3 regions of the Paenibacillus sp. FSL H3-0457 genome follow, and region 2 is predicted to be linked to each of the others. Evidence: riboswitches for the same ligand, from Rfam matches in the RefSeq annotation. Region 2 holds a riboswitch; each other region holds the start of a gene.
What was found. A riboswitch is a leader RNA that binds a small molecule or an ion and turns the genes downstream of it on or off. The one in region 2 is predicted to bind cyclic di-AMP.
Positions count from the first base shown of each region.

Region 1: linked by a shared signal. The riboswitch ahead of MHH25_RS00530 (C40 family peptidase) and the one ahead of MHH25_RS07450 (hypothetical protein) in region 2 are both predicted to bind cyclic di-AMP.
Region 3: linked by a shared signal. The riboswitch ahead of MHH25_RS17550 (3D domain-containing protein) and the one ahead of MHH25_RS07450 (hypothetical protein) in region 2 are both predicted to bind cyclic di-AMP.

Region 1 is NZ_CP150283.1:105,355-113,126, reverse strand. Features, by position in the region: gene MHH25_RS00540 (M1 family metallopeptidase) at 1-1,831, shown strand, start outside; gene MHH25_RS00535 (hypothetical protein) at 1,842-2,693, shown strand; cyclic di-AMP (ydaO/yuaA leader) riboswitch at 2,939-3,076, shown strand; gene MHH25_RS00530 (C40 family peptidase) at 3,116-3,550, shown strand; gene MHH25_RS00525 (GNAT family protein) at 3,906-4,400, shown strand; gene MHH25_RS00520 (cytochrome c) at 4,551-4,907, shown strand; gene rbsK (ribokinase) at 4,982-5,965, opposite strand; gene MHH25_RS00510 (4a-hydroxytetrahydrobiopterin dehydratase) at 6,009-6,305, opposite strand; gene MHH25_RS00505 (hypothetical protein) at 6,336-6,530, opposite strand; gene MHH25_RS00500 (hypothetical protein) at 6,556-6,849, opposite strand; gene motA (flagellar motor stator protein MotA) at 7,083-7,772, shown strand, end outside.
Region 2 is NZ_CP150283.1:1,687,823-1,695,594, reverse strand. Features, by position in the region: gene MHH25_RS07460 (Nramp family divalent metal transporter) at 1-559, shown strand, start outside; gene MHH25_RS07455 (HAD family hydrolase) at 665-1,348, opposite strand; gene MHH25_RS07450 (hypothetical protein) at 1,476-1,874, opposite strand; cyclic di-AMP (ydaO/yuaA leader) riboswitch at 1,990-2,165, opposite strand; gene MHH25_RS07445 (glutathione peroxidase) at 2,537-3,016, shown strand; tRNA gene MHH25_RS07440 (tRNA-Leu) at 3,164-3,246, opposite strand; gene MHH25_RS07435 (urease accessory UreF family protein) at 3,691-4,392, shown strand; gene MHH25_RS07430 (hypothetical protein) at 4,659-4,862, shown strand; gene MHH25_RS07425 (hypothetical protein) at 4,890-5,525, shown strand; gene urtE (urea ABC transporter ATP-binding subunit UrtE) at 5,556-6,251, opposite strand; gene urtD (urea ABC transporter ATP-binding protein UrtD) at 6,229-7,038, opposite strand; gene urtC (urea ABC transporter permease subunit UrtC) at 7,001-7,772, opposite strand, start outside.
Region 3 is NZ_CP150283.1:3,964,830-3,972,601, reverse strand. Features, by position in the region: gene MHH25_RS17565 (M20 family metallopeptidase) at 1-436, opposite strand, end outside; gene MHH25_RS17560 (ABC transporter substrate-binding protein/permease) at 620-2,083, shown strand; gene MHH25_RS17555 (amino acid ABC transporter ATP-binding protein) at 2,070-2,792, shown strand; cyclic di-AMP (ydaO/yuaA leader) riboswitch at 3,011-3,206, shown strand; gene MHH25_RS17550 (3D domain-containing protein) at 3,209-3,883, shown strand; gene MHH25_RS17545 (polysaccharide deacetylase family protein) at 3,991-4,782, opposite strand; gene MHH25_RS17540 (hypothetical protein) at 4,936-5,277, shown strand; gene MHH25_RS17535 (PspA/IM30 family protein) at 5,389-6,060, shown strand; gene MHH25_RS17530 (DUF350 domain-containing protein) at 6,156-6,557, shown strand; gene MHH25_RS17525 (DUF4178 domain-containing protein) at 6,581-7,087, shown strand; gene MHH25_RS17520 (DUF4247 domain-containing protein) at 7,099-7,772, shown strand, end outside.

The DNA of each region.
Region 1 (7,772 bases), 1.6 Mb from region 2:
AGCACCTCCAGAAAGTGTACAGACCCCTACTGCCGAAGTGTACAGCAACCGTGTTGTGGAATATCACATGGATGTAAAACTGGTCGAAGGGAATGTACTGGAAGGGACTCAGACGATTACCTGGACACATCCAGGTAAAAAAACCGTCAGCGAGCTTTACTTTCATATGTATCCCAACGCCTTCTCTTCTGCTGACACCACCTTTATGAAGGAATCCGGTGGAAAGCTTCGGGGTGATGTCATGCCTACCAATGGCTACGGCTCTATGAACATTACCGAAATGAAAACGGAGGACGGGCTCTCTCTGCTACACCGGATGCAGTATGTGCAACCAGATGACGGAAATATCAAGGACACCACCCTCATTAAAGTACGCTTGCCCAAACCCGTCAAAGGCGGGGAAAGCATCACGCTCCACACCCGATTTGAAGTGAATCTGCCGAAGATTTTTGCCCGGATGGGAACTGCTGATCATTTTGTCATGGCAGGTCAATGGTTTCCCAAATTAAGTGCCTATGAACCTGTGGGCAGACGTGGACGAACAACGGAAGGCTGGAATCTGCACCAGTACCATGGCAATTCAGAGTTTTACGCTGACTTCGGTATATATAGTGTGCGTATTCGGGTGCCTGAAACATACAAAGTAGCTGCTACTGGATTTCCGACGCAGCAAGCCGTGGTGAAGAATGGAGAAAAGGTCTATCAATTTTACGCCGATGATGTGCATGACTTCGCATGGGCAGCTTCACCGGATTTTGTCTACGCCGAGGAACCCTTCTCTGCACCCAATGTGCCTGGTGTACGAATCAAGTTATATCTGGACCCTGCTCATCAGGATCTGAAAGAACGTTACTTCTACGCCGCGAAGGCCGCTCTAGCCAATTATAGCAAATGGTTTGGCCCATATCCTTACGCTACCTTATCCATCGTAGTTCCACCCAAAGCGGGGAACGGCGCTGGAGGTATGGAATACCCTACGCTAGTTACGGCCTTTGGAGCCGATGACACTACGCCAGGTTATGACCTGGAACGTACCGTAGTCCACGAGATCGGACACCAGTACTTCTACGGCATGGTTGCCAGCAACGAATTCGAGGAAGCCTGGCTGGATGAGGGGTTCACCTCTTATGCAGAAGACAAACTAATGGAGCAGGAATACGGATTGATTCCGAATCTGCCGGTACAATCGGGACTGATTACGTCTCCTTCATCCTTAACACAAGAATCCTGGAAGTTTGATTCACAGAATGAGTATGCAGCCAATGTCTATACACGTGGCAAGCTTGTATTGCTTGGTATCGAACATCAAGTCGGTACCAAAAAGATGGAACGTATTCTCTCTACCTATGTGAAGAAGTACCGTTTCAAACATCCCACTTCGGCTGATTTTCAGAAAATTGTGGAACAAGTGACCCGCACTTCCTGGTCTGATTATTTTGACCAATATGTCTATGGTAACGGGATGGCTGACTTTGCTGTAGAGAAGATTCGTGTTACGCCCGTACAGAAAGACGGTCAAACATTGTACGAGTCATCCGTGACAATTGCAAAAAAAGGCAGTGATTACAGCGCCGTTCCTGTTCGCATTGCTTTTGAAGACGGACATATCCTCACCAAGCAATGGAATGGCAAAGAAGATCGCATCACGTATAAATTAACTCACACATCCCCCGTATCCTGGGCCATGACCGATCCCCTGTACTCGATCGTGCTGGAGAACCGCCATATGAACAATTTCCTGAAATCCGGACTGGATGAGCGGGCGAAGTCCCGCTGGAGCATGAGTGTAACCAAACTAATAGAAGCCATATTCGGAGGTCTGTCATGGTGAGGTGGAAACGGTGAAAGCGAAAATACGTGAAGGCTGGTTTCTCGTCCGTCAGCATATGTTCATTGCCGCACTCTTATTTCTCTATCAACTCATTTGGGGATATTTCTTCTATCGAATGGTACAATCGGCGGTCATCCCACTACTCCTTCGCTATCCAGATGCTGATGCCGGTGAGCTGAGTACTCTTTTGTTCAAAATGGAAAGTCAACTTAACCTGTCTACCCATCCGGAGGTTCATCGTTATCTATGGATTCTCGGGGGCATGCTGCTGGTTCGCATGTTGATCAGCCCCCTCATTCAGGCAGGACTGCTCTACTCACTTCAGCACTTTAATTCTACAGAAGAGCGCATTCCGTTTGTCCGCGGAATCAAAAATCTGTGGAAACCGATGCTGCTGCTCCACACCATACGTACATTATTGATACTTCTGCCCGCCTACTGGCTCATACCGAAGCTCTACTCGATTCTCATGGACGGATTTCATTCCCTTCAATTACTGTTGCCTGGTATACCTTATGTTGCTGCCTGGGTTGTATATGGTTGGATCATCCACCATGTCATACTCTACATGCAGTTCGGTGTTTCGGCACCAGAAGGAGAAGGCGGGGCTCACGGTACCCTCAAAGCCCTCTGGATTGCACTGCGTCATCTCATCGCTGTAATCGGCATTGCATTACTGCTGGGCGGAGTACACCTGCTCGTCTTTGGGGCATTCACTACAGCCTCATGGTTATTAACGGGACTGACCGGACTTATACTACAACAGACGTATCCACTTGCCAGATGTCTATTGAGTCTGTGGAAAATATGCAGCCATTTCCGATTATGGCAGTCCAAAATATCCAAAGGTGAGAGCAGATAGTTTAAAAATTGTTACCATCACATGTTAAACTCATGGCCTAATATGTACTTATAAATAGGCAAACCTCAACCTTTCCCCGTCAAAGGTCGAGGTTTTTTTTGCTAAATTTGTTGCTAAACGTTGCCAAAGCCGTACTCCTCTGTTACAATAATCGCAGTGAGTTTTTAGTAACAACTTTGTAATCTTTACATTCATATTTGTAACTACTTAAAATTAAATCGTCATTTCTTGATTTCGCAGGTGCATAACTAGCATAGCCAAATTCCTGGCACCTGGGAAGCGGGGGAACCAGTTATGGGTGAATTGATCTTGCTACAGAGGGATCATAGGGGACCTTCAACCGAATCCTTAAGCTAACCTCGCAGGCATTGGAAGGGGAATATCTCTTGTTCAAGAAGAAATTAACCGCAGCTGTACTTAGCATCACATTCGCTTTATCGCTTGGTGCAGGTAGCGCATTCGCAGATTCAAAGATGGACACAGTAATTGATTCAGCAATGGGAACTACATACAAAAGTGGGGGAACAACGCTCAACGGCTTTGACTGCTCCGGATTTACACGGTATGTATTCGACAAGTTGGGTATTGATTTGGCACGCCAATCCAGTTCCCAATTCGACATGGGCGATTCCGTATCCCGCATGGAAATGAGAGCTGGCGATCTGGTGTTCTTTAATACAACAGGTAAAGGCGTATCTCATGTAGGAATCTTTGTAGGGGATGGAAAGTTCGCACACTCCTCTTCTTCCAAAGGTGTTACGATCAGTGCATTGAGTGAAAACTATTGGGCCAATCGTTATGTTGGCGCAAAACGGATTATGAGCACGGACGCATATGAATCACTGGCCCTTGACTAGGGACAAGCTGAGCAACATGATGCTGTAACCATTAACCATACTGGAACGAAGCAAGAAGCATAACAGAACCGCCCGGTACATTCTCCGCAGGAATGTATCCGGCGGTTTTTTTGTGCTTCAATCCTTATTCATGTTGCAAGTTATACTCGGGGCATATCCTGCGACATCAACAGGTTCATTTTGCGTTCGTTCGTCCGTGCCCTTATGATGTTTTTACCCATCCCGTTATAATATAAACGAAATTACCGGAACTTTTGTTTCATTTTTTTTCTTGGGAAGGAAGACTTGCTAAATGAACATCACTTTTGTAGAGTGGACAAAGAGTTCTGTTTCAAGGAAAGGAGCATGCAGGTGTATGAAGGAAACCCCTGTGACGTTTCACGTTGTACCCATGCGAGAAGAACATGCGGAGCTTATCTGCAGTTGGCAGTATGATCCGCCTTACAATATCTACAGCTGGCTCCCCTGGGAGCAGATGAAAGCTCTGGAAGTGGAATTCGGAGATGCACAGCTGCGGCAGGAGCAATATGCGATCGTCCTGGATCAGAACGATCGTATATGTGGGTTTGCTCAATACTTCCCACTTCAAGGGGTAACCCGGATTGGCCTTGGCATGCATCCAAAGCTGTGTGGTCAGGGTCAAGGGACAGCTTTTGTCTCTGCCATTGTACAGGAAGCTATTCGCCGAAATCCCACGAATGAGATTGATCTGGAAGTACTCACTTGGAATGCTCGTGCCATTCAAGTCTATCTGAAGAGTGGATTTGTCACCCAGGATACATACGAACGACAGACCCCAAGCGGCTTGAAGCCCTTTCACTGTATGGTTTATGAAGGGCCTCGCGGTTAGAATCCATTGCAAAACAACCAAATTTGCCCCTTGTTATGTGATTAGTTCAAAAAATTCCCACAAAATGCTATGATGTCAGTACAGGTTCCGTTATAATGATATGGATAGTTTCAGGTTAGATGATCTTTCATTCTGGAGGGGACATAAGGGATGCACAAATGGATCATGAGCGGAGTATTTTTTGCAGCATGCGCTTTAGCTATTGTTTTAATGTTTACGCTTCCAGGGAAAGAAGAAGTGGCTGAAGAAGCCAAGCCAACCATGCCGGAAGTCACATTGGATGCCGGACAAGCTGAAGCACTGGTCAAAGCCAATTGTATCTCCTGTCACGGGGATCAGCTTCAAGGTGGCGTAGGACCTGCTCTGGCCAACATCGGCAGCCAGGATGATCTGGAGAAGATCTATTCTACGATTGTCAAAGGTAAAGGTGGTATGCCTTCCTTCAAGGGCAAACTGCAGGACGAAGAGATTGCAAATATCGCCATGTGGCTGTCAGAGAAGAAATAATCTCTGCATACGCATAACAAAGAGGCGCTTAATCCCCTTTTGGGAGAATAAGCGCCTCTTTGTTATGCTATTTATTAGGCCTCTGCCGCATGCTCAGCCAGAAAGGCCTCAACTTCACGTGCGGACGGCATCCCGGACTGGGCGCCGAGCTTTGTCACGGATAACGCGGCCGCACCCATGGCGAAGCCTACGGCCGCGTCCAAAGTCTCACCGCGCGCGAGGGCTACCGCCAGCGCGCCGTTGAAGCAATCGCCAGCGCCGGTCGTATCGACGGCGCTTACGGCGTAGCCGGGCGCACGGCACGCGCCGGCACGCCCTGCTTGTACGCGGCCACCAGGCACCGCCGCGTACACAGCCCCCTCGGGGCCGAGCGTCGTGACGACAGCGGCCCCGAGGGATGCGGCGAGCTCTGCGACCGCCGCATCCAGGTCTTCCGGCCGGAGATGATCCCGGCCGGTAAGCACGGCAAGCTCACTGCGGTTCGGCGTGACAACGTCGACGCACCGCAGGAGCTCCTGGGGCAGACCCGGCACCGCGGGAGCCGGGTTGAGCACCACCAGTGCGCTGCCTTCAGCCGCCAGTTGGGCGGCGCGGGTAACCGCTGGCAGCGGGATCTCCAGCTGCAGCAGCACCGCTGCGGCTGCAGTCAGGCTTTTTACCGTATCCGCCTCTTCCAGCATCTCAGGTACCACTTGCCCATTCGCACCAGGAATAACGATAATCCGGTTGTCTCCCCGAGAGAGCCAGATGGAAGCCGTCCCTGTAACCGTGTCTTCCAATATGCGAACCTTCGAGGCATCTGCACCACTTTCCGTCAGACTGTGCAGCAGACGTTCGCCAAAACCGTCCGATCCCACCGCACCAATCATCGTAGTCTGTCCACCCAGACGCGCAGCGGCAACAGCCTGGTTGGCCCCTTTGCCACCAGCGAGATAATGCAGCTCCTCACCGCTCACCGTCTCTCCCTCTTCCGGAATTGTGTCTGTCTTCACCACAAGATCCATATTGAGACTGCCTACGACAGCAATAAGAGGTTGTTTCTGATTATAGTCTGACATGTATGGTTCACTCACTTCTGGCCGCGCGATAATAACTGACCCGTTATTCCGACCTCATTTTGTCATAAGCTTCGTTATATTGCCCTGCTTCCTTGATATCTACAGATGTGATACCACCCGCATCCCATGACGTGAGACGCAGCGTAACCGTTGTATAATCAATCGTAATAAAAGGATGATGATTGAATGCTTCCGAGATCGCAGCGACCTCATCCACAAATGCAATCCCTTTCATGTAGTTGGAGAACACGAATTTACGTACAATCCACCGTCCCTCTTCCAGTTCCCAGCCTTCCAGCCTCCCCAGATGAGCTTCGACTTCCTCTTGCGAAAAAACCATGCGTTATCTTCCTCCCCATAGGATGGTACATTACAGACGTGAGTCCGTATAACCACCGACACCTTCGGCGCTATCAACAGCAACCTCAAAGGCCAGGCTCACCGCCATGCGGTTGGCCCATTTCACGACTAACATCTTACCACGGACAAGCTTCAAAATCCAATCAACTACATGGCATAGAACCACTAACCATAAGGCTTTGAGGACAATTCCAGTTCCATTCATACCCCTGAAAATGCATGTAAACACACTAAATTAAAGGTACAAATGTCAACTCTTCTTCCCCGATCAAAATATGAATGCGGTGCTGTTCCTTATCATGGATGACCACGCCACTTCCAACCGGAATAACGGACTCCTCGCCCAGCGCATAGAACAGATCCTCCGCCAACGCCTCATCCACTTCAAGTTGGTCAGATGCAGCCAGTCTCCCCCACTCTTCCGCGTCCATTTCAAAGAAAACATACCGATCCGGTATGCGTCCGATTGCCGTTGTCAGATCTGTCAAAATTCCTTCATAATCCCGTCCATGCTTTACGCCCATTGGCTTTTCACTCCTATTCGGCCCCTAAGGAGCGGATTTGATCTTATTATACCTGAAAATAGCCCTTAAAAAAAAAGGCCTTCTGGTCGATAAATACATATATGACCGTTTTAACTGTTTTAGCAACCGTAAGGATTGCCTAACATTGAACGGATTGCGGCCAAAAATTCGTCCGGAAGCCCGAACACAGCCGCTTGAAAGGATTCAATTTTATCTCATGGATGAGGTGTATGATGAACATTTCAACGATTATTGGACTAATTTTGGGGCTGGTCTCCCTTGTATTTGGTATGTTCTTGAAGGGTGCGCCCTTAATCAACCTGGTTAACAATCCCGCAGCCTACATTATTATCTTTGTTGGTACAGCAGGAACCATCTTTATCGCATTTCCGATGTCTGAAGTTAAGAAAATCCCTAAGCTTTTCGGGATTGTTTTCAAAAATCAAGTACTTATTGATCGCGTATCCCTGATCGGCACATTTATGGATTGGGCTTCCACTACCCGTCGTGAAGGTTTGCTTGCACTGGAATCAAAAGTAGAAGAGATTGACGATCAGTTCCTTCGTGGCGGTATGCGTATGATTATAGACGGCAACGATCAGGAATTTGTAAGTGATGTGCTCATGGAAGATATTCATGCTACAGAAGAGCGCCACCGTGGCAGTGCCTTGATCTTCGCTCAGGCGGGGATGTACGCACCAACGCTCGGGGTTCTCGGGGCCGTTGTAGGTCTCATCGCAGCACTTGCCGATCTCAGTGACATGGAGAAACTCTCCCATGCGATTGCGGCAGCATTTATCGCAACACTCCTTGGTATATTTAGTGGTTACGTGTTATGGCACCCGATGTCTAACAAGCTGAAACGGATGTCCAAGCAAGAAATGGAGATCAAGCTGATGATGGTTGAAGGACTGTTATCCATA
Region 2 (7,772 bases):
CTCGACCATGGATTCTACAATCGCGTTGACACTGGCCCTGTTCATCAATGCGGCCATCCTGATTGTATCTGCTGCTGTATTCCACAGTGCTGGTATGACGCAGGTTGCTGAGATCGCTGATGCCTATCATCTGCTGACACCTCTATTGGGTACTACGGTTGCAAGTATTCTGTTCGGTGTGGCGCTGTTAGCATCAGGTCAGAACTCTACCCTTACAGGTACACTCGCTGGGCAGATCGTTATGGAAGGTTTCCTGAATATTCGAATTCCAGCATGGCTGCGCAGACTGGTCACACGTCTGATCGCCATCATCCCGGCGGTAATTGTGACAGCCATTGCAGGAGAACATGGCACAGAAGAACTGCTCATTTTGAGCCAGGTCGTGCTGTCGCTTCAATTGCCCTTTGCTGTAATTCCCCTGGTGATGTTCACAAGTGATAAAAAAAGCATGGGTGCATTCGCCAACAAATTGTGGCTCAAAATCATCTCATGGGTCATTGCCGCGATTATCGTTGTGCTGAATGTATATCTGATCATTCAGACGATCCGGTTGTTCTAATCTCATTTTAATTGGCTAAATACTAAAAAGGCTGATCAACTCCGGTATGCTATACCCAAGTTGATCAGCCTTTATTGTTGCAATCCAATAAACAACCATCTGAATCTAATCCTGATTTGGCATCAGTAACGGCAGGAGTTGATCCAATGAATCAACAGTCCAATCCGCACGTTTGTCATCCGATAGCTCTGGCTGGAATCTTCCGTAACCCTGCATAATTCGAATCGTACGCATGCCCAGCTTCCGAGCAGGTATAATGTCGTTATCGATCCGATCGCCGATCATGACGGCTTCCTCCGGTTCACAACCGGCCTGCTTCAAGGCCACAGCGTATAACTCAGGGTCTGGCTTGGACACTCCTTCTTCAGCCGAACATGCCAGAACATCAACATACTTCCGCAAGCCATAGCTTTCCAGTCTCTCTTCCGTTCCAGGACTCTGATTGGCTATAATGCCAATACGATAATACCGTGACAATTGCTGAAGAACGGAATCCGCTGAAGGAAAAGGACGTTCAAGATCTTTTTGAAACTTCAGCTTGTCCTGAATCTGTTTCTGGTGTCCCTCGTCTTCAACGAATGTGCGAATTGCCACTCTCATAGGCCATTCCTCATATTTTCGGTAACAGCTCGCGAACAGTTCGCGTACCGCCTCAATTGTCACCGGATACCCCAAAGCACAAGCTTCACGGACAAACTGTCCGATAATATCATCAACCGGCTCCCATTCATCCACCAGTGTATCTCCAACATCAAAAAACAACCATTTCAATCCACCTACATCCGGCATGCCAATTCCTCCTTGTAAGCATAAAAAAGAAGACTCACCATCATGCATGAGTCTCCTCAAACTTCCGTTTATCGATACATTCAATTATAACAGGCACCTTACACCTGAGCAATCAGAAGCTATGGCATTAACCATTGAGGAGAAAGCCAACTTCCCCATTGAGCGAATATACAATCCGGTCTGCGCCCATGCCCCGATAGATGCCCTTAGGATGACTCTGCTCCGTAATGACGCACAGGGATTTCGATGTCCATGAACGGCAGATCTGTAAATAACGACAGGTCAGATTCAGGCTGTTCTCGAAAATAAACACGTTGCCTACGCTGCCCTGCGGCAAAAACCATTTTTGAGCTGCAGCCGTATTCATGCGAATAACATGTTCTACTCCGATTCTACGGAGTCTGCGCTCTTCCCCTGCACTGTTGGTTAGAACGGCAAACGGCATTTTTTTGTACATCAGCAATTTGATAAATTTGCGTCCTGCTTCATTTGGAGCAGTCACTAAGATCATCTCAGTATCCATCATTCGTTCCTCCCTTGGCGTGAAAAGACAACAAAAAAGAAGCGTGGGGGACCAAGGCCTCCCGAACGCTTCTTAAATAACCCATGGCGAAAACACCATGAACCAGCGTACGGCTTGTTGCCTCTCCCTTTAACGCTTACGAGGTTAGCTGACGGATTCGGGCGCGAGAGTCGCCCTATTTCCGGCTGTCACCGGAAAATTCACCCCATGAATGCCCACTGTCCTGGACAGCGCATTCCGTTGGTTCCCCCGTTTCCCATTCATTAATGAATGGAAACTCAGCGATTAAAACATCGTTCGTATATCTTAAGGTAAGATCGAGCGATATTATCGTTTGTTTCGTTTTTCAAGTACAATTTAGTTTAAATTGAAATTACGTTATGAATCATACACCCCCGCCATGACGGTGTAAAGTCCTTACAGATCACCGAATCGGCAGATTTTTGCCAATACTCGTTCATAATAACGCTTACAATAAGGTTATACTCTATCCATCTCTTCAAGGCTATCTAATTCTCACTCTGGCGTAAATCACTTCGCAATTCATTCACGTATTCTGCACAACTTGCCTGTTTTGATTCTTTTAACACCATATTAGTTTTGCAATATTTAATTGTAACCAATATAATAGAAGATATAAGAGTAAATAAATGGAGGCGATTTAGATGACAGTCTACGATTACAAAGTGAATACCCTTCGCGGTCAAGAAGTTGAAATGTCCGACTACCGTGACAAAGTGCTCCTGATTGTGAATACGGCAAGCTCATGCGGCCTTACCCCTCAATTCAAAGGTCTGCAAGAATTGCAAGACAAGTTTCAAGATGCTCCATTTGAAGTGCTTGGTTTCCCAAGCAACCAGTTTGCACAGGAAAAAGGATCTTCCGACGATATTGCCGAGTTCTGTCAGATGAATTATGGCGTGAGTTTCCCCATGTTTGAGAAAATTGATGTGAACGGCTCAAGCGCTCACCCTCTTTTCCAACACCTTAGCACAGAAGCTCCTGGCCTGCTCGGCTCCAAAGCAATCAAATGGAATTTCACCAAATTCCTCGTGGATCAGAACGGACAGGTCATTAAACGTTATGCTCCCAAAACAACACCGGACAAGATTGAAGAAGATATCAAGAATTTGCTGCAAAAATAATACACAGGCCACCCGTAGCCGGAAGGTAGAGCAACATTCCTCCGGTAATGGATGGCCTTTTTTCAACCCAGATGTCATACTGTTCGAAAAAGACAAAAAAAAGAAGCTTCCCATTAATAGAAAGCTTCTTTTTAATCGTTCATATGATGCGGTCGAGAGGACTCGAACCTCCACGGGCATACGCCCACTACCCCCTCAAGATAGCGTGTCTGCCATTCCACCACGACCGCATGTCGTAAATAATCGGCAACAGAATTGATTATACCGGGTTCAGAACTAAAAGTAAAGTATTTTTTAATACTTCTTTTTCAGCTAGGCATTTTCATCAAAAATCGCATAATCTCGTCATCTTTACCCATGAACTGCATATGATTAGATTTGATCCCCTCTCTTTAGGTAAGAGCCGATCTTGTTGGTTCATTTATATATAGTCCTTCCTTATATATAGTCCTCCCTGCACTTCGCAAAATAAATAACACAATAAGTTATATAAAATAACACAAATATTAAATCCCAGATTTAATCCATTAAATTTCACGGATACTATTGACAAAAAGCGGACATTCATGGGATGATAACTATCATATAATTCGGATTTCTAAACACAAAGCAAACAAAAAGGAACATAAATGTTACTTTAAGTGACGTTTAACGAACACAGGAGGCGAATGATTGTGAACCGTGGGAATAAGCTGCTCGATTATGTCAAACTGCTTGATTCCTCTATTCAGGTTGGAGGGTTCACCCATTCCTTCGGCATGGATATCCATATCAGGGAGGGTACCATTCGTAATGCTGAAGATCTCGAATCATTCATGCGTTGTCAGTTGCATCCGAGCATCGTTCGTCTTGAAGGTATGGCCATCAAAGGCATCTATACCGCAGCAGATCACAAGGATACATGGCGGATAGCTCTAATCGACAAGCTCGTCCATGTTCAGCGAACCCCTGGAGATCTCAGAGAACAAGCTGCCGCCATGGGTAAACGATTGATCAGACTCGCACGCGCTCTGCACCCCTGGATTGAATTCAGCCAGCTCGAACAGATCTTTGCCAAATACGATTCGGTTGGCTGCCTCTCCACTGTTCATGCCTGGATTAACCACCACCTCGACATCCCGGTCGAAGAGGCGGTCCTTGGTTACCTGCATTCAGCCATGAATGCCTGCATAACCGAAGCCTCCAAAGTCATTCCCCTGAACAACGATACAACCAAGGATCTGATGGTCCGCCTGGCCACAGATCTGGAGAATGAATGGAAGACCGTCAGCGCCTCGGCTGCGGATGGACTGGCACAGCCAACCTCGATGTCCATGAAATCGTTTTTCCCCAGTTTCCATATGCTCGGAGCTGGACTTCATGCCTACAGGGCCTAATCCTCTTCCTCCTCATGCCTGCTCCCCTTCATTCAAAAAAACTAAAAAACACGCGGCAACCTCCTTGCCGACGTGTTTTTTGTCATTTTATTTGTTTTATTTACGTATTTACGCCATTTATAATCACAAAATACACTTTTTTCCGTCTTTTTTAATTGTTAGATGACGAATTTACGTATATAATAAAACATACAGCTCGCATTTCTATATATTCTACATGAAGAAAGGGCGGCTGAATACTACATTCTAACCAGGGGTGAACCCTTTTGAACAAGAAAAAACCAGTTACTCCGTTCGGATGGGCCATCAAACGACGGCTAACCGAACTTCAAGTGGACCAGAAGACCTTTTGTGAACAGCATGGCATCCCACCCTATCGTTTATCCAATCTCATTCACGGCACACGCAAAGCAACCCGATTCAGGCACCTGGTCGCTGATATTTTGGATATTCCAGATGAACTGAGATAAGATTTCTGCCAAAGGAGGGTCTCATCCATGAGACATGTTACATCCGATCTGGAGAGGCTGTCGTTCCAGTCCATACGTCACCAGCTCATCATCGTTGATGACAATTGGATTATCCAAAGTTGTAACCGTGCCTGGCAACAGGGACTTGGTCAATGCTCACCAAACCCGGATATACACAGTAGTCATAGACATTACCTGCATCTGACGGAAGCCTGGGCAAAACGAAGCAAGAACGCTAACATGGCACTTGTCGCACAGAATTTGAAAGAACGCGGAATACCCTTTAATCGAAATCATACATATGACATCTGCGTGTATACTGTATACAACGAAAAGAGGTGGTTTCGTGTAGAACTCACCCCTCTATCTTATGCAAATTCAATTCTGGATACCGATCTCGCTTTAATTGCACACATGGATATTACCGAACAAAGAAAGACAGAACACCAATTGAAGAAGGCATTGTCTGAAGTGCGCACATTGCGCGGACTGCTGCCTATTTGCGCCGTCTGCAAACAAATCAAGGACGAAGAGGAACACTGGAACTCCGTTGAGAGTTATCTAGAGAAGCATACCCACGCCGAATTCACCCATGACATCTGTCCGGAATGCATCCGGCGGTTATATCCGAAATACTCGAATATCCTGGACAAGCGTTCCTGAAACCTTTCTCCACTCGCCGACTAACTACAACTATACGGAGAGATGATGTTCAAACTGCGACATATCCAGCTCTTGCGGTGTCCCATGCAGGGTTATGGTTCCTTTGTCCATGATATAAATGTAATCTGCGGCACTTCGCACAAAATCAATACTCTGCTCTACCAACAAAACCGAGAGGTTCCCCTTTGCCTTGAGCTGCAAAATTACCTGCCGAATGTCCTCCACGATAGAAGGCTGGATGCCTTCTGTCGGCTCATCCAGTAGCAACAACCCTGGACGCGAAGCCAATGCCCGGGCGAATGCCAACTGCTGCTGCTGTCCACCACTCAGATCCCCGCCCTGCCGTCCATACATCGTAGCAAGCACTGGGAACATCGCCAGTACATCCTCCGGGAACGTTTTTACTCCCGGTGCACTTGTCTCCAGACCGAGCAATAAGTTTTCTTTCACCGTAAGCTGCGGGAAAATCTCCCGCCCCTGCGGTACATAACCAATCCCTGCCCTTGCCCGCTTGGCTGTGTCCAAGGTGGATAACTCCTGATTTTGCCACTGAATACTGCCCTTGCGTGTTTTGAGCAGCCCCATTAATGTTTTCATCAACGTTGTTTTCCCTACACCGTTACGGCCCATCAGACACACCACCTGTCCAGGCTGTACATCCAGGTTCACACCACGAAGCACATTACTTTCCCCGTAGCCGGATTCAATTCGTTGCAGCGACAGCATGTTCATCCCTCCTTTTGCCCAAATACACTTCTGCCACTTTCGGGTCTGCCTGTACCTCCGCCATCGTACCTTCCTTCAGCAGTTTCCCTTCATGCATCACCGTTACCTTGGCTGCGAACTCTCGCACAAACTCCATATCATGCTCCACCACCACAACCGAGCGCTCACGCGCAATCTCTTGCAGAAGTCGCCCGGTCTTGTGTGTTTCTTCATCCGTCATGCCTGCGGCTGGTTCGTCCAGCAACAACACCCGTGGCTCCTGCAGAAGCAACATGCCAATCTCCAGCCACTGCTTCTCCCCATGCGACAACGCTCCTGCACGAGCATCAACGCGGTCTTGCAGACCAATCTGGAGGGTAACATGCTCCATGGCAGCACTCATTTTCCCATATCGACGAATACCGATGGCTTGCAAAGGGGAACGGCGAGTCTCCGCCGCCAGCGTCAGATTCTCCTGCACCGTCAGACCTGCAAAGATCGATGGCGCCTGGAATTTTCGTCCCACACCTTTGCGAACAATCTGGTGCTCCTTCAGTCGTGTTAATTCTGTGCCATCCGCCATCTTCACCGAGCCGGACACGGGTTTTGTTTTGCCACATATCACATCCAGCATCGTTGTTTTCCCTGCACCATTGGGTCCGATCAGAAAATGCAGGTCATGTTCATGCAGCTTCAGATTCATGCCTTTGACAGCAACGAACCCACCAAAAGCCACCGTAATATCCTCGGCTAACAACACCGCTGATTCCTCAGTAGACTTTAGGTTTTTCCCGAGTGACTTGGACATGCGCACTCTCTCCTCTCCGCTTCAGCAAGCGAACGACATGACGATATACACCTACAATACCGTTTGGCATGAACAAAACTACCGTTACAAAGAGCCCACCAATGACAAACAGCCACCCTTCGGGATAAGCCTCACTTATGCCTGTTTTGGCTGCATTCAGCACCACTGCTCCGATGACCGCTCCAATAAGCGTACCGCGACCACCCAATGCAACCCACAGGACCATCTCAATGGAGGGTACAATCCCCATCATCGATGGCGAGATAATACCCACCTGAAGAACAAACAACATGCCCGCGATGCCTGCAAGCGCACCGGAAAAAGCAAAAGCCAGCGTTTTATATCCTGCCGGATCATATCCGAGGAATCGCACCCGATTCTCTCCATCACGCGCAGCTTCGAGCACTTGGCCGAACCGACTGTTCACCATTCGACGACAGAGCACATACGCGATCACCAGAACAGCAAGCGTTATATAGTAGAGAGCAATCGTCGTTCCAGCGGAATGAAGTGTAAAACCAAAGATCGAATTATATCCGGTGATGCCATTTGTCCCACCCGTCCATTCCTGTTTACCAACAAAGAGTGTTACCATAATAAGAACCAAAGCTTGAGTCAGGATGGTAAAATAAACACCGGTGATCCGGTTGCGGAACGTAAACCACCCCAGAGCAAAGGCAAGCAATGCTGGAAGGGCTATCCCCAATAACAGCGCCACCGGGAAAGAGCGAAAT
Region 3 (7,772 bases), 2.3 Mb from region 2:
CATCGAACAAACCTGCTTCAGCCATCGGAACTTTGGCACCACGTGTCTCTTCAGCGGGGGTACCAAACACTTTAATGGTTCCACCTACTTCATCCAGAATAGATTTTAGCCCAACAGCGGCCCCAAGACTCATCATACAGATCAGATGGTGACCACAAGCGTGACCGATCTCCGGCAAGGCGTCATATTCGCACAATAAAGCAATGGTAGGGCCGGGTTTGGCGGCTGAATAGGTTCCGATAAAGGCTGTCTCCAGACTTAGGATTGGAGCCTCTACAGTGAAACCGTGGAAGAGCAGTTCTTCTTTCAAACGGGCAGAAGCGAGATACTCTTCATTTCCCAGTTCGGGGTTGGCACCGATATATGATGAAATGGCTTTAAAACGGGAAGCATATTGATCAATAACCGTCAGAATTTGTGATTTGTTAGCTGTCATTAGTAAACTCCTTATGCAAAAATGAAAATAATTCATTGATTATATCATGTTTGCTTCATTTTTTCAGAAACAAGTCAAGATTTGTAATGTCAAAATGCATTGCATAATCATGCATTGTACTTTATAATGACTCAGTCATCAACATGAGAAGCATACAAAGTATTGTAAGGGGAGAGAAAAAGGTTGAAATTAATAAGTCGTTACACCATGATGCTGTTGACCTTTGTTATTCTGCTGACGACTGCCGTTCCTGTGGCACTTGCAAGTGGAACTACAGATAATTCAAGCAGTAAAAAGCTGGTGCTCGGTACAAGTGCCGATTTTGCACCATATGAATTCCATAAAGTGATTAATGGCAAAGATGAAATCGTTGGCTTCGATATTGAGATCGCCAAAGAGATTGCCAAAGATCTTGGCGCTGAGCTTGTGATTGAGGATATGGGCTTCGACGGTCTTCTGCCTTCATTGCAGAGCGGGCGTGTTGATCTGGTGGTTTCAGGTATGACGCCGACGGATGAACGGAAGAAAAGTATCGATTTTTCCGACACTTATTATAAATCAAAACAAGTGATTATGGTTCGCAATGTGGATAAAGACAAATATCCAAACATGGCAGAACTTGAAAATGCGAAGATTGGCGTGCAGAAAGGCTCCATTCAGGAAACGATCGGACAGAGTATTCCAGGAGCGAAGCTTACTGCGCTGGATAAAATCTCGGATATCGTGCTTCAACTGCAAACAAAACGCATTGACGCGGCAATCGTTGAAGATACCGTTGCTGCAGGTTATCTGGACGATATCATTGGGCTTGCTGCTGCTGTTCCAGACGAAGAGCAAGCAGAAGCGGCAATCGGGATTCGTAAAGGTAATACCGAGCTGCTAGCTGCAGTAAATGGAACACTGGAGCGACTGAAAAGTGAAGATAAAATCAATCAGATGGTGACGGACGCCAGCCTCTTGATGGCGGATAAAGCGAACAAATCACAAAATATTTTCCAAGTATTCTGGGAGTACAAAAGTTTCTATGCTACAGGTGTAGGATACACACTTCTGTTGTCTGCACTTGGGGTTATCTTCGGGGTAATTATTGGATTGATCATCTGTTTGTTCCGTTTGCATGACGCTGCAATCTTGCGCTGGATCGGTACGGCTTACGTTGAAGTGATCCGTGGCACACCGATGTTGGTACAGTTGATGATTATTTACTATGGTTTTTCCCTGAGCTTTGGCATTAACTTCACTGCACTTCAGGCAGGTATCATTACACTTTCAATCAATAGTGGTGCCTATCTGGCGGAGATTTTCCGTGCAGGTATCCAAGGTGTGGATCGTGGTCAGTTGGAGGCAGCGCGTTCATTAGGTATGGGAAGAGGCGCCGCGATGCGTTATATCATATTGCCACAAGCCTTCAAAGCTGTATTACCAGCGATCGGTAATGAATTCATAACTATCATCAAAGAATCCTCCATTATCTCAGTTATCGGTATGGTGGATATTATGTATCAGGCAAGTGTAGTCAAGAACATTACGTACCAAGGCTTGAGTCCATTTTTGATTGCAGCAGCCATCTACTTTGTAATGACGTTCATTTTGTCCAAGCTGCTGGGACGACTGGAAAGGAAGTTGAGTGCAAGTGATAGACGTTAGACAATTACACAAATCTTATGGAAATAACGATGTGCTTAAGGGCATTAACGTGACGATTGGCAAAGGTGAGGTTGTCGTGGTCATCGGTCCTTCCGGTTCAGGTAAAAGTACTTTCTTGCGTTGTCTGAATCTGCTGGAACAGCCTACCTCAGGAGAGATTGATTTTGAAGGCGTGTCAATCACGGACCCCAAGCATAACATTAACGCAACTCGTGAGAAAATGGGCATGGTGTTCCAGCACTTCAACCTGTTCCCACACAAAACGGTAGAGCAAAACATTACGATTGCTCCAATTAAAGTGAAGAAACAATCCACTCAGGAAGCGGAGAAAATCGCCGCTGATCTGCTTAACACCGTGGGCTTGTACGATAAAAAAGATACATTCCCGAATCAGCTGTCTGGTGGACAGAAGCAGCGGATCGCCATTGCTAGAGCATTGGCCATGCAGCCGCATGTGATGCTGTTTGACGAGCCTACGTCGGCACTGGACCCCGAAATGGTCGGTGAAGTGTTGGATGTCATGAAACGTCTTGCAGAAGGCGGGATGACAATGGTCATCGTAACCCATGAGATGGGTTTTGCACGTGAAGTGGGAGACCGAATCCTGTTCATGGATGGCGGGGTTATTGTGGAAGAGGGAACACCTGATGAGGTGTTTGGAGCTCCAAAAAATTCACGTACACGTGATTTTCTTGCCAAAGTACTCTAAACGATGTGATTAAATAGCGTTACTGACTTCGAGTCGGTAACGCTATTTTTTATGGATAATAATCGCGTAAGCATTCGGAAAAGTAACTATTCTGTTACCAAATATAAAGGAATCGGGTCAACAAAATTTTCTGAATTAACCAGTATTCTTACAAATGCTTACATGCTAAAAACCATTTGGTAAGAATTACTACAAGTTCAGGTTACAAAATTGTGATATATTGAACTCTGCCGAAACTTCCGGACAGGGAGTGCGGGGGATGTAACGATGCAGATTGTGCAGGGGGAAGATCTACAGCACACTGCTTGGGGTGAATTAGGGGTACATAACGTTTCAAATGTAACGAAGAACCTATAGGGTGGCTCCTCATCCGAATCCGACAACTAACTTCGCAGGCATAATGAGGGAGGAAGACCATGATTAACAAGAAACGTATAGCCAAAACAGCAGTAGCATTAATGACAACAGCAATGCTCATTCAAGCCGTTCCGGCTCACGCCGATTCAGTTCATGTGGCCAAAGAAGGGGATACCTTCTACACCTTATCAAAACAATATGGAGTAGCACTCAACACGTTGGTTAAAGCAAACAACGACATTTCGGCTTACAACATTTATGGTGGTTTGAAAATTACGATTCCCGGTAAGGCAAACAATGTTGCAGCCGCTGCGGCAACGGAGAGCAAGACCCCAGCCAAAACGGTTACCACAGCAAGTTTGGACGTTAACGCAGATAACAAAGTGGTTCAAGCCTGGGGTAAGACATTCGATTACAGCAAAGCTGTGAACGTAAAAGCAACGGCATACTCTGCAGATCCGTCTGAAAATGGAGGATGGGGTGCAGTCGATTATTTCGGAAATGACCTTGAACTGGGCACAATTGCAGTTGATCCAAGTGTAATTCCACTCGGAACCAAAGTACTGGTAACTGGTCACAGCCATCCAGGATTGCCAAAACAAGCTTTTGTAGCCACAGCACGTGATGTGGGCGGTGCAATCAAGGGTCACCGGATTGATATCTTCATCCCGGGTAGCAAACAGTCCGTAAGCACATTTGGATTTCAGGATATCGAGCTGTACATTCTGAAGTAGAGAGAAAATAACATTTAAAATGAATTCAAACAGGGTGTCTGCCAGTCGCTAATTCGCGATTGAACAGCACCCTTTTAATATTCTCATTATTTGTTATCACGGTCATCCTAATCTTTGGCCTTTGGCAATCCCAGCATTTCGTCCAAGGTGACCAGTTCATATCCCCGATTACGTAGTTCCTCAATAATTTCAGGCAAAGCCTTAATCGTGCCGTTCAGGTTTGACCCTACACCGCCTCCAGCATGTTGCAGAACGATGGAGCCAGGTTTCACGGCAGACAGGATGTTATCTTTCACCTGTTCCTTTGAAAGGCCTTTCCAGTCCAGGGAGTCTACGTTCCAGTTCACAATGCTATAGTGTTGTTTGGCAGCCCATCTCAGCTGTTCTTCATTAATGTCTCCATAAGGTGGCCGAATCATCTTGGGCGTATAACCCGCCAAACGTTGAATAATATCCCCGGTATGTAAAATTTGTTTGCGAAAGGCATTCATCGACAGCTTACTGAATTCAGGATGATTGTAGCTGTGATTACCAACCATATGCCCTTCCTTAACAATGCGTTTCACCAGATCCGGATGTTTCTCAGCACGACTACCCACGATGAAGAATGTAGCTCTGACATTGTACTTCTTCAATACATCCAGTACTTGTGGAGTAAACCGTGGATCAGGTACATCATCAAAAGTCAGTGCAACCTTCTTGGTTGAAGGACCATTGGTTTTAAACGTATCGGCATATTTTTGACGTAATTGTCCCAATGTCAGTTGTTCTTCTTCCGCAGAATCCAAACCTGATACGGATTCACTTGGCGGGCTTGAAACATCCCGCGATGAAACTGGAGCATGATATCCTCCGAGAAAAATAACGATAACCATTAGCATAATGAGGCGTACGCGCATAATAACGGCCTCCTTTTCCAAAATGACGTTCTCCTTGGTATGCCCGGGGGCTCCATAAAATATGCGCAGTGTGAGAAGTTTCATTGCCGATTTAGCTCATGACAGCCATAATTCCTCCATATATAACATATAGAAAAGGATAGGTGGATGGGTATGAGTACATATGATTTGAAATCCATACGTTTACAGGTGATTGAAGCAGGAGAAGATAAGGTTTTTCTCGTTACCGGAGGAAAGGCGCATATTGGCGCCGTAGCCACGTTCTACGTGGATCATGAGCGCGTAAGCGGGACGACAGTACATATTCCTGGGCATAAAGAACAAGAGCTGTGTGAGCGGCTTGCCCGAAAGGCTGCCTTGCAGCTGAAAGTAACCGTTACGGTGATCATGGGTATCCATTTTGATTCCATCACGCGGATGCAGATCGACGAAATCGTGCAGACTGCAGAGAGGTTGATGGAGGATCATCTGAACAAAGATAAACGATCTTCCTGACATAAGAACCATTCAATGTTTTGATTTTATTTGCTAAAATTGAAACGAGTTGTAGATTGTTACGTATGTATGTTTATATACGATGTAATATCGACTAGGAGGAATAACATAATGTCCATTTTCAAACGTTTGCGTGATCTAACCATGTCTAACATCAACGCCATTATTGACAAGGCGGAAGATCCAATCAAGATGACGGACCAATATATCCGTGACATGCAAGAGGATCTGGAAGATGCGGAGAAAGCAGTAGCTCAACAGATCGCCATTGAGAAGAAATTCAAGCAGTTATTCGAAGAGCAGGAAGCTCTTGTGAAGAAACGTGAAGAGCAGGCGCATACGGCGGCACGTGCTCAGAATCTGGATCTGGCTCGACGTGCCCTGGAAGAGAAAAAGGCTGCTGAAGAGAAGATGGCTGAGTACAAAACCAGCTATGACCAAAACAAGGCTTCTGCAGATAACCTGCGTGGCAAGCTTGACGAAATGCGTAAGCAGTTGACTCAAATGAAGAACAAACGTGAAACACTGGTAGCCCGTTACAATGCAGCAAAAGCCCAAACGGAAATCAACAAAGCGTTGAATGGGTTTGGCTCTGATACTGCAAGTGCTGGTATGAAGCGTATGGAAGAGAAAATGATGCAGATGGAAGCACAGGCTGAAGCAAGTAACGAAATGTCTTCCAAAGGAAAATCTTTGGATGAAGAGTTCGAGAAGTTGGGTAAAGATCAGGCTGTTGAAGACGAACTCGCAGCATTGATGAAACAGTACGATAATAAGAACTAATACCTTGGTTGTCAGCAAGGTTAACCAGCGGAGGAGAAGAGTATTTCTCCTTCGCTTTTAAATGCGGTTCATGTTGATAAGTGGGGGCTGTGTAAATGGATTTGAACATTTTGGCGATGCTGGTCTGGACCGGATCTGGTTCGGTTTTGCTGTTTGTCCTGATGTATGTTGATTCACTGTTCACGAAATATAAGGATTTTGCTGAAGTTAAGGCTGGCAATATGGCCGTTACTACACGTATGGTTATGAAATTATTTGCACAAGGGTATGTACTCGCTACGTCCATTTCTACGGCCGGTCACCTGGGAGAAGCACTGCTGGTCTCCGTTGTATCCTTTATCATTTTGTTGATTCTGGAGAGTGTTGTACACTTTATGATTCGCAAATGGGCCAATCTGGATCTGGATACGGGAATTCAGCAAGGGAAGACAGGATACGGTTTGTTCTCTGGCGCTTTACATATCGTGGGCGCACTGATTATTGCAGCTTGTTTATAAGATAAGGAACAGGAGTAATTCTCATGAGTGTATGGAAACGAATTAAAGGAATACTAACGAAACCTGAACCACCGCAGGCAGAGAAAACGATGCTTCAGCTTGCACCTGGTGATATCTGTGAGGTTTCTCTGGTCACTTATGAAGTTGTTGGTCGGGTACAAAATCGCGCTCGAAATGCAGTTGTGCTCACGCTGCAGGATGGTACCGCATTTCGATATTTGCATATCGAAGAACGGGAACTCACACGTTACGCCCTATATACACCAATTGATGGCAGGCTTGATGCGCCTGATGAGGTGCCTACATTGCTGGACCTGGATGGACGCGCATATCATCTGGAGGAAGAGTATGGAGGCATGGTATCAACGGCAGGTAGAACTCCATATGGCCAGGCTGGAGAACAATTGGTATGGCAGTATCAGTCGGATGATAATATGCTTCTTCGCGTGGAGTGGCAAGACAGAAGATTTACACTGTATGAGGGTGAGTCCATTCTTCCTGCGGATATCAAAGTGATTCGTTCGAGCTAGGAGAGGTTCCAATGAAAAAACGCTTGGCACATGGATTAAAATTAATGCTGGTCCTCAGCCTTGTCATGTCTCTGTTGTCCGCGTGCGGAGCAGCACCTTCTGTTCAGGACACATATCCGCTTGAATCGGTTAGTGGCAGTGGTAACTCAACGTCCTATGTGTACCGGGCCTCGGACCGTACCGTTCCGGAAGTGGCTCAGGAATTGTCTGACCAAAGGCAACCGGATCAGATCTCGGCAGAGAACACAGAGCGTATGTTTCTCGTGTATCAGGACGAGTATTATCACCTGCAACAAGACCCGAACAAACCGGAGGATACTTTGGTTGAGGTGGACTCCAAGGAATATGTTCGTCAGAACTACGATTCATCTTTTTTACAAGGTTACCTCACCGCTACATTAATTGGTAATCTGTTCGATTCTTTTGGCGGGCGAGGTTATGGCAACTATCGAGGATATACCAATAAAGATACGTATAAACCGAGTGCAGGATCTTATCGTGCACCAACAAGTAATGACAAGAAGCTTGCTCCACCTATTACTGTTGATCGGAAAGGTACGATTACAAGGCGCGGAAGCGATAAAGATTCAAGCGTGGGATCTGGCGGAGGATTATTCAACCGTAACAAGGATCAGAGCAAGGGAACCATTGATCGCAACAAGAGTAGTGGTGGGTTGTTTGATTC